Regions from separate parts of the Delftia sp. K82 genome, predicted to be linked through region 2. Evidence: riboswitches for the same ligand, from Rfam matches in the RefSeq annotation. Region 2 holds a riboswitch; the other holds the start of a gene.
The links. Region 2 has a riboswitch for glycine ahead of gcvT (glycine cleavage system aminomethyltransferase GcvT). Riboswitches for the same ligand answer to the same signal wherever they lie in the genome.
Positions count from the first base shown of each region.

Region 1 (4,770 bases), on a different contig from region 2:
AATCGATGGTCAATGAGCCCGTGCCGGCTGGCACGGTGCCTTTGAGCCAGTACCAGGCACCACCGGCACCAGTGGTGGTGCCCGTATCGCCGCCGCTGATCATCTGGGTTTGACCACAGGCATTGGTGGCTCCCGTCACGGCGCCGGACTGAGCGCCGCTGACGAATGTATTGGCACAGCGCACGTAAACCGTCTGATTGTCGACATACGGATGGAGGTTTCCCGCCGCATCCTTGGATGTCCCGCTCTGTATGGTTCGCACCGACGTGGTCAGTGTCGGTGCAAAGACGATGGAAACATCGGCACTCGGATCCAGCGTTTGCAGCGTGTAGTTGGCTGCCTGAATGGCCGCTCGCAGCGTACATGCGCCAGCAAAGGTACCCCCCAGCGTGCTGACACAGGTGGTTGGTGTCGTTGCATTGGCATTTGGAGCGTCGCTGTTGTCGGTGACCGTGAAAACGATGGTCGCCGCGAGTGCCGTGGATGAAATACCGGCGCACGAAAGCAGCAGCAACGAGAACAAGTACCTCGCTGCACGCCATTTTCGTAAAAACACCGAACCAAGCAGGCGATCAAGAACGCGCATGATATTCCCCATTTTTTCAAGGAAATCAGACAGGAAAATATTTTCCCCAATGGCAATGGCCATCAGTTGTACCCAGCGCATTTGCATCGCCGCACCTCGGATAGTTCTATTTGAGTCAAGAACTCACAACTCACCTTGCAACCGGTGACATTGGAAGTAACAGGGTTTCGCGCAGATCCTGCGCGTCAATCAAAAAAGGTGGATTTCCATCAGCGCTTGCGCACTGCTCCATTGCCCATTGAGCCGGGCACACCTTCAGCCGGGTTTGCGATGCAAATCATTTTTTTCCTCCCTCAACGAACCATATTCACCGTGCTTGTATTTTTTCCAGTGGCGGGCCAGTTTCCATAGACCTTCACCTGTGCAACGGTAAGTCGCCTATCCGACAGATATACAACCCATGGTTACCCCATGGAGGTTCAATCGATCAGAACATGCGCTGTCAAACCACCACACATACCGATAGGCTAAATCATGTTTTTTTCTATTTCAATAGTTTTTTTCATGAGCCCGAAGGTTTACACCAGCGTTACGAGGGCGGCTCTTGAGCGAATTAGGGAATACCCTGAATCAGCCACACCACATGCAGGTGGCAACTGGTGATATCCCCAGTACAACTGGAACTGGCTCCGCAAGCCACATAGAATCGCCCCTGCAGGAGAGCAGGCGGGCACCACGGTGCCGAGCCTCACCGAAGGCGCAAACTCCCATACACGCTCAGGTTCCGTACTGCAAACACAACATGCCGTCTGGAGAGCCGCCGCACGCAATATGCGGCGCACCGAAGGAGCAAGCCCCGTTCCCATGGACGGCGGTGAATCTCTCAGGTACCAAGGACAGGGGGAGCGGCAGCTGCGTCACGACGGACGCAGGCTGCTTGCTATTGAATCCATAGCTACCAGCTTCCGCGTGACCGGCACATGCCTTTGAAAGGGCATTGTCATGCGCGTCATCGTTCTCGGAGCCGGCCTGATCGGCACCGCCTCGGCCTACTATCTGCAATCCCTGGGCCACGAGGTCACGGTCATCGACCGCCAGGCTGCGCCCGGAGCCGAAACCAGCTTTGCCAACGGCGGGCAGATCTCGGTCAGCCACGCCGAACCCTGGGCCAACCCCGGCGCACCGCTGAAGTTGCTGGGCTGGCTGGGCCGGCAGGACGCCCCCCTGCTGTTTCGCCTGCGCGCCGACATGCGCCAGTGGCTCTGGGGCCTGTCCTTCCTGCGCAACTGCACGCCCGCGCGCACGCGCCACAACATCCAGCAGATCGTTCGCCTGGGCACCTACAGCCGCGAGGCCCTGCAGCAGCTGCGGTCGGACACCGGCATCCAGTACGAGCAGCGCATGCAGGGCATCCTGCACTTCTACACGAACGCCCGTGAGTTCGAGGGCGCTCTCAAGCCCACCGAGCAGATGCAGGCCCTGGGCTGCGACCGCCGCCTGATTGACGCCGACGAAGCCGTGCGCCTGGAGCCGGCCCTGGCCCATGTGCGCGGGCAGATAGCGGGCGCCACCTATACGGCCGAGGATGAATCGGGCGACGCCAACCTCTTCACGCGCGAGCTGGCACGCATTGCCACCACCACGGGCGTGCAGTTCCGCCACGGCCACCACGTCATGGCGCTGCGCACCACGGGCGCAGGCGCCAGCCGCCATATCGACCATGTGGAAGTGACCAATGCCGATGGCCGCTACGAACGCATCCAGGGCGACGCCTATGTGCTGGCCATGGGCTCGTTCAGCCCGCTGCTGGCCCAGCCGCTGGGGCTGCACCTGCCCATCTACCCGGCCAAGGGCTACTCCGTGACCCTGCCGGTGCTGGACCCCGCCAAGGCCTACCAGGTCAGCCTCACGGACGATGAGTTCAAGCTGGTGTTCTCGCGCTACACGGGCGCGCAGGGCGACCGCCTGCGCATTGCCGGCACGGCCGAGTTCAACGGCTACGACCGCAACCTGGACCCCGTGCGCTGCGAGGCCATCGTGCGGCGCGTGCAGCAACTGTTCCCAGGCGCCGGCGATACCGGGCGCGCCCAGTTCTGGAGCGGCCTGCGCCCCGCCACGCCCAGCAATGTGCCGCTGATCGGACGCTCGCCCATCGCCAACCTGTTCCTGAACACCGGCCACGGCACGCTGGGCTGGACCCATGCCTGCGGCTCCGGCATGGCGCTGGCCGACCTAGTCAGCGGCAGGCAGCCGGCCGTGGATTTCGATTTTTTGGGGGCCGCAGCCATGGACCCGGATCGCAGCGCAGGCACGGTGCGCCCGCGCGCGGTCTGAGGTGCAGACGGTGTGTACCGTGTGTACGGCGTGTACGGCGTGTACGGCGTGTACGGCGTGTACGACGCCTAAGCAGTGAACACCGTCAACACCCCGGCGAAGCGGTGCAGGCGGGCATCCATGATCTCGGCTTCGGCGACGAAGCCGATCAATGGCACATCGCCCAGTGCGTGGCGCAGGGTGCGCAGTTCGGCATCGGGGCCGCCGAACAGGCCGCCGCCGCGGCCCCGGCAACTGATGTAGATGGCGCCACGGATGCGGGGCTGTGCCTCGCCTTCGGGCGCCGCCTCCTCGGGCTCCGCCGCATCGCGCAGCGCAGCGCCCAGTTGCAGCAGTTCCTGGCGCGCGACCTGGGCCTGGCGGCGGCAGAAGATCACCGAATGCCCGGCCTCCACGGCCGATGACAGGGCCACGCCCTGGCGCAGCGGGTCCAGCCCGACCAGGGTCAGTACCTGGGCCTCTTCGGTGAGCACGCCGTGGGCCATGCCCCGGCCCGGCGGCGCAATGGCCGCCAGCGTGCTGCGCACCGTGGTCAGCGCGGGCTGCCAGTCGCTGCCTTCCAGCTCCACGCCCAGCAGTTGCAGCAGGCGCTGCAAGGCCGGATCGCCATTGAGCCCGGTGACCAGGGCGCCGCGCGCCTCGGTGATCTCCAGGCCCTCGCCCAGCGGCACGCAGCCCTGGGCCATGCCCGTGATGCAGGGCACGCCCGCACCGAAGGCCACGCCCGAGAAGCCTCCGCTAAAAATGCCGCGCGCATCCGCATGCTGCGCATGCAGGTCCTCGGTGCGGCAGGCGATCTGCACGCCCTCCACGCCATCGTCCCCGTCATCGCCCACGCCGCCGAACAGCAGGCCGGACTCGGTGCGCTCGGACAGCTCGTACAGCAACTCGGCCAGCTCGGGCTGGCCGCCTCCGGCATGGACCAGGGCCGAATGGGCCGTGAACCCGGCCTCGCCGCCCGGCGCATGCAAGGGCGCCAGACCCGAATACAGGCGGTAGTGCGCGGCCGGCACATCGAGCAGCATTACCGCGAGCGCGGAGCCGGACAGGTATTCATGGGACATGGCCAGCACGCCACCGGCCGAACAGCCAGCCCAGTCCGCCACATGGGGCAAGGCCCTGGCCAGATGCTGCAGCAGCGGTCTTGCATGGGCGGCATGCGCGTGGGACAGGTACACCAGGCCCAGTCGAGGGCGCTGCGCGTGGCCCGGATCGGCCATCTGCGAGCGCAGTTGCAGCAGCACCGCATCGGCCGCGGCGCGCCAGTCGGAATGGCTGGCATGGCCTACAGGAAACAACGACATTCCAACCTTCTTTCTAGCCCTGCCAGCGCCCGGCTTGCGGAGGGCTCTAGACCATCCATGGGAGCCGCCGTCCCGCTCAGCGCGGTGGCCGGCTCTTGGCCGGCGCCTTGCCTGCGGCCGGTGCCTTGGCTGTTGTCTTTGCGGTGGTCTTTGCCGCCGTCTTCCTGGCCGCTGCCTTGGCTGGCGCTTTGGCTGGCGCTTTCGCAGGCGCCTTGGCGGCTCCGGCCGGGGCCTTGGCCGCCGGTGCAGCCGCCTTGCCTGCCTGCGCGGCGAAGGCGCCAGCCTGGGCCGTCATGCGGTCCATGGCGGCCTTGGCGATGTCGCCGGCCATGCCGGTGGCGCGCTGTGCGGCAGCCACGGCCTCGGGGGCCATGGGCTCGGCCATGGCCTTGGCGGCGATCTGCTGGAATTGCTGGGTCAGTGCGCCCCACCATTGCATGGCCTGGCCCATGGCGGCGGCCTGGGCCGGCTCGTCCCTGGGCGCAGAAGCTTCAGGGCCGGAGGCCTTGCTGCCGGCATCCGCGGATGCAGCGGCCGCAGCAGCTGCAGGCGGCTCGGCAGGGGGCTGTGCGGGCGCGGCCTGCGGCTTTTCCTGCTTGCCGGCCT
Region 1 is NZ_MYFL01000004.1:571,883-576,652, reverse strand. Features, by position in the region: partial or broken gene KDK82_RS26100 (invasin domain 3-containing protein) at 1-667, opposite strand, end outside; glycine riboswitch at 1,326-1,436, shown strand; gene KDK82_RS26095 (D-amino acid dehydrogenase) at 1,529-2,860, shown strand; gene KDK82_RS26090 (FIST N-terminal domain-containing protein) at 2,929-4,164, opposite strand; gene KDK82_RS26085 (PhaM family polyhydroxyalkanoate granule multifunctional regulatory protein) at 4,241-4,770, opposite strand, start outside.
Region 1: it holds a riboswitch for glycine, as region 2 does, so the genes downstream of both, KDK82_RS26095 (D-amino acid dehydrogenase) here and gcvT (glycine cleavage system aminomethyltransferase GcvT) in region 2, are expected to answer to the same signal.

Region 2 (4,770 bases):
CTGGTTCCATTCCTCCAGCGAGTTGGCCAGCAGCACCTCGATGCCCAGCGGCGCGGCGCGTGTCTGGATGACTTCGATGGTCTGGGGGTGGGCATCGCCGGCCACCACGAAACGGTTGCTCTTGCTTTTGACGGAGCGCTTGGCCAGCGTCATGGCCTCGGCGGCCGCCGTGGCCTCGTCCAGCATGGAGGCGTTGGCAATCGGCATGGCCGTCAGGTCGCAGACCATGGTCTGGAAGTTGACCAGGGCCTCCATGCGGCCTTGCGAGATCTCGGCCTGGTAGGGCGTGTAGGCCGTGTACCAGGCCGGGTTCTCCAGAATGTTGCGCAGGATGACGCCGGGCGTGTGCGTGCCGTAGTAGCCCTGGCCGATGAAGCTTTTGAGCAGCTGGTTGCGGCCTGCCAGCGCCTTGAGTTCGGCCAGCGCCTGGGCCTCGGTGGCCGCCGGCGGCAGCGCCATGGGCTGGTGGCGCCGGATGGAGGGCGGGACGATGGCGTCGATCAGCGCATCGCGCGATGCCGCGCCAATGGCGCTGAGCATGTGGGCCTCGTCTTCGGGCGCAATGCCGATATGGCGGGCCACGAATTCGGTGGCGTTCTCGAGGGCGGCAAGGGGCTGGGTGGAGGACATCAGCATGGAGGGACCTGTCTCAAAAGCTGAAAAGCGCCAGGGCGGGCCCTGGCGCCCGTCCTGGCCGGAAAGTGGCGTCAGTTGCTCTGTGCGAAGGCCGTGTAGGCGGCTTCGTCGAGCAGCGCAGCCAGCTGGCCTGCGTCGCTGAGCTTGACCTTGAAGAACCAGCCTTCGCCCAGCGGGTCGCTGTTGGCCAGGGAGGGGTCGTCGCGCAGGGCTTCGTTGACTTCGACGATCTCGCCGCTGACGGGCATGTAGACATCGGCGGCGGCCTTGACGGACTCGACCACGCCGGCCACATCGCCCTGGTTGAAGCTGGTGCCCACGGCGGGCAGATCGACGAACACCACGTCGCCCAGCGCATCCTGCGCGTGGAGGGTGATGCCGACGATGGCCGCGTCAGGGTTGGCGGCGTTGATCCATTCGTGGTCCTTGGAATACTGGATGCTCATGGCTTGCTCCGATAGAAACTGAAAAAGAAACCTGTGAAAGGCGGTTTGAGAAAGGTCAGTGCGCACTGTAGCGGCATGCGATGGCAGGAAAAACGAATCCGCCGAACTCGATCCACGCCAAGCGCGCAGGCTGTCCTCAACCGCGGTGATAGCGGGGCGCCACGAAGGGCGTGGCCTGCACCTGCATGGGCACGGCCTTGCCGCGCACCATGGCCTGCAGCGTGGTGCCGACGGCGGCGCTGCCCGGCTCCACGTACGCCAGGGCCACGGGCTGGTTCAGCGTGGGCGACAGCAGGCCGCTGGTGACCTGGCCGACCTTGCGGCCGCTGGCGTCCAGCAGCTCCGTGCCTTCGCGCACGGGCACGCGCTCCAGGGCCACCAGGCCCACGCGCTTGCGCGTGAGCAGCTCGGGCGACTGCAGCTGGGCCAGCACGGTGGCCGCGCCGGGAAAGCCGCCTTCGCGCTCGCCACCAATGCGGCGGACCTTCTGCACGGCCCAGTTCAGGGCGGCCTCGGCCGGGGTGGTGGTCGTGTCCAGATCGTTGCCGTACAGGCACAGGCCGGCTTCCAGGCGCAGCGAATTGCGCGCGCCCAGGCCCACGGGCCTGACTTCGGGCTGGGCCAGCAGGGCACGGGCAAAGGCCTCGGCGTGGCTGGCGGGCAGGGAGATCTCGAAGCCGTCCTCGCCGGTATAGCCGCTGCGCGTGATGTACAGCTCGGCGCCTTCCCAGTCGAAGTAGCCGCCCGTCATGAACACCAGCCCGGCCGTGTCGGGCAGCAGGCGCTCCATGGCGGCTGCTGCCTGCGGGCCCTGCAGCGCCAGCAGGCCCCGGTCGAACTGGGGCTCGATTTCACAGCGCCCGCCAATGCGGGCCTCTATGTGCGCCAGGTCTTCGTGCTTGCAGGCGCCGTTGACGATCAGGAACAGGTCGTCCTCGCGGCGCACGAACATCAGGTCGTCCAGAATGCCGCCCGCGTCGTTGAGCAGCAGGCCGTAGCGCTGGCGGTGTTCGCCCAGGCCCAGCACGTCCATGGGCAGCAGCGATTCCAGCGCCGCGCCGGCATCCGGGCCGCGCAGGCTGATCTGGCCCATGTGCGAGACATCGAACAGGCCTGCCGCCTCGCGCGTGTGCAGGTGCTCGGCCATCAGCCCCTGCGGGTATTGCACGGGCATGGAGTAGCCGGCAAACGGCACCATGCGCGCGCCCAGTTCCTGGTGCAGGTCGAACAGCGGGGTCTTGAGCAGATCGGTGGTGGAGGCAGCGGTCAAGGAGGGACTCTCTTTTCGGCAAGGGGCAAGGCACAACGCCATCCCGGAATCCCGGGATGTCCTGCCCTGCTGTCCGCTTTACCTGAGAGATTCACCCGCACCTTCCATGCGTGGGGCTTGCTCCTTCGGTGGATGGGGCACACCGCCGTGCCCTGCATCTCTCTCCAGCTAGGAACGCCTGCGGCCGTGGCGGCAGGCGGTGCCAGTCCTTTTGCCTGAGCGTTCGGGACGAACCCTGCGCCTTCGGCGGTGCCGCTGCCTGTGACCATTGCGGCCGGGCGGGCACTCTCTCCTGACCGGCGCATTCTAGCTGCGGCCAGCGTCCGCGCGGCTTCGGGATTTCCGCGGGCCGACCGCAGCTCCATGCGCTTGCCTGCATGGATGCATTTGCAAATTGCATAACTGTCTAAAAAATCTCCTACATTGAGATGCATCGATATATGAAATCTCGTGAGCGAGAAGGAAGAAGCGCACATGCAGCAGACGCTGGGAGACACATTGGCCTGGCCGGCACGTTACCTGCCGAACAAGGAAGCCCTGGTGGCTTGGGAGGGCGGCGAGCGCCGCGCCTGGACCTATGCCCAGCTCGATGCCGAAGTCAACCGCCACGCCCACGGCCTGGCCGAGCTGGGCATAGGCCATGGCGACGTGGTCGCGGCCTTTCTCTACAACACGCCAGCCTTTGTCTTCACCATGCTGGCGGCCGCGCGCCTGGGCGCCATCTTCAACCCCATCAACTACCGGCTGGCAGCCCAGGAGCTGGCCTTCATCCTCAAGGACGGCGCAGCGCGCGCCCTGGTCTTCGAGCACGAGGGCGGCGAGGTGGCCGCACGCGCCCAGGCCCTGCTCAAGGCCGAAGGCGGTGGTGGCACTGCCGCAGGCGCAGGCACGGGCATCGAGCACTGGATCTTTGCCGACGATGCCCCGGCCGACCCGCTGCCGGTCTGGGCCACGCAGCGCCTGTCCGCCCTGGCCAGGGGCCGCAGCAGCGCGCCGCCCCAGGCCCATGTGCGCGAGAGCGACCCCTGCATCCTCATGTACACCAGCGGCACCACGGGCCGGCCCAAGGGCGTGCTGCATACGCACCGCAGCAAGCTGGCGCACAACGCCCTCATGCACCAGACCATGCAGTTCACGCGCGACGACGTGGGCCTGGCCATGGCGCCGCTCAACCACACGGCCGAGCTACACACCAGCTTTTTGCCGCGCCTGCAGGCCGGGGCCACCCAGGTGCTGCTGCGCCGCTTTGACGTGACCGAGGCCTGGCGCCTGATCCGCGAAGAGCGCGTGAGCTTCTTCTTCGCGGCGCCCACCATGGTCACCATTCTGCTGGCCGACCCCATTGCCTCGCCTGAGCAGGCGCCCGCGCTGCGGCTGGTGGAGTACGGCGGCGCCTCCATGGCGCCGCACCTGATCCGCGAATGGACGCGCAAGGTCGGCAGCGACCTGGTCCAGGTCTACGGCACCACCGAGATGGGGCCCTGCATGTCCATCCTCCTGCCGCGCGAGCAACTCTCGCACGCGGGCTCGGCCGGGCTGCCCTCCATGGGCCATGACCTCATCGTGGCCAGGCTGCGCGAAGACAACGCCCCCACCGATCCGGCTGAGGCCTGCCTGCCAGGCGAGGTGGGCGAAATCCTGGTGCGCGGCCCCTGCATGATGGCCGGCTACCTCAACCGCCCCGACGCCAACACCCGCGCCCTGGCGCACGGCTGGTACCACACGGGCGACCTGGGCCACATCGACGACGATGGCTACCTCTGGATCCGCGACCGCATCGACTACATGATCAATTCGGGCGCCGAGAACGTCTATCCGCGTGAGGTGGAAGACGCGCTGGTCGAGCATGCCGACGTGCTCGAGGTCGCCGTCATCGGCGAGGCCGACGAGCGCTGGGGCCAGATAGTCGCCGCCCACGTGGTCGCCAAGCCTGGCGCCACGCCCACTGCCGAGGCGCTGGACGCCTTCCTGGTCCACGGCGACCGCCTGGCCGCCTACAAGCGCCCGCGCCGCTACCACTTCCGCGAGGCCCTGCCCAAGACGGCCAGCGGGAAGATACAGAAGCAGTTGCTGAGGGTGGGGGTGACGGCCTGAGGCTGCGGCCTGCGCTTACTCCTGCTCTTACGCCTGTGTTTGCCCCTGCGCAGTACAGCACTGCACCATCGAGTTGCGCAGCCACCGATGCATGGCATCCCCCTGCTTGCGCACATGCCATGCCTGCTGGTAGGCAAACCAGGGCAGCTCCAGCGGCGGAGCGAAACGGCGCAGCGTTTTGTGGCGGCGCAGGTCACCGATGGCGCGGCTGCCCACGGTCAGCACGAGGTCGGTGCCTGCCAGCACCTCCAGCGCCGCGCTCCAGTGGGGCAGGGCCAGCACCACACGGCGGCTCAGGCCTTGGGCGGCCAGCGCCCGTTCGAT
Region 2 is NZ_MYFL01000001.1:1,701,749-1,706,518, forward strand. Features, by position in the region: gene gcvP (aminomethyl-transferring glycine dehydrogenase) at 1-636, opposite strand, end outside; gene gcvH (glycine cleavage system protein GcvH) at 708-1,082, opposite strand; gene gcvT (glycine cleavage system aminomethyltransferase GcvT) at 1,219-2,394, opposite strand; glycine riboswitch at 2,412-2,530, opposite strand; glycine riboswitch at 2,546-2,657, opposite strand; gene KDK82_RS07360 (fatty acid--CoA ligase) at 2,827-4,446, shown strand; gene KDK82_RS07365 (LysR family transcriptional regulator) at 4,474-4,770, opposite strand, start outside.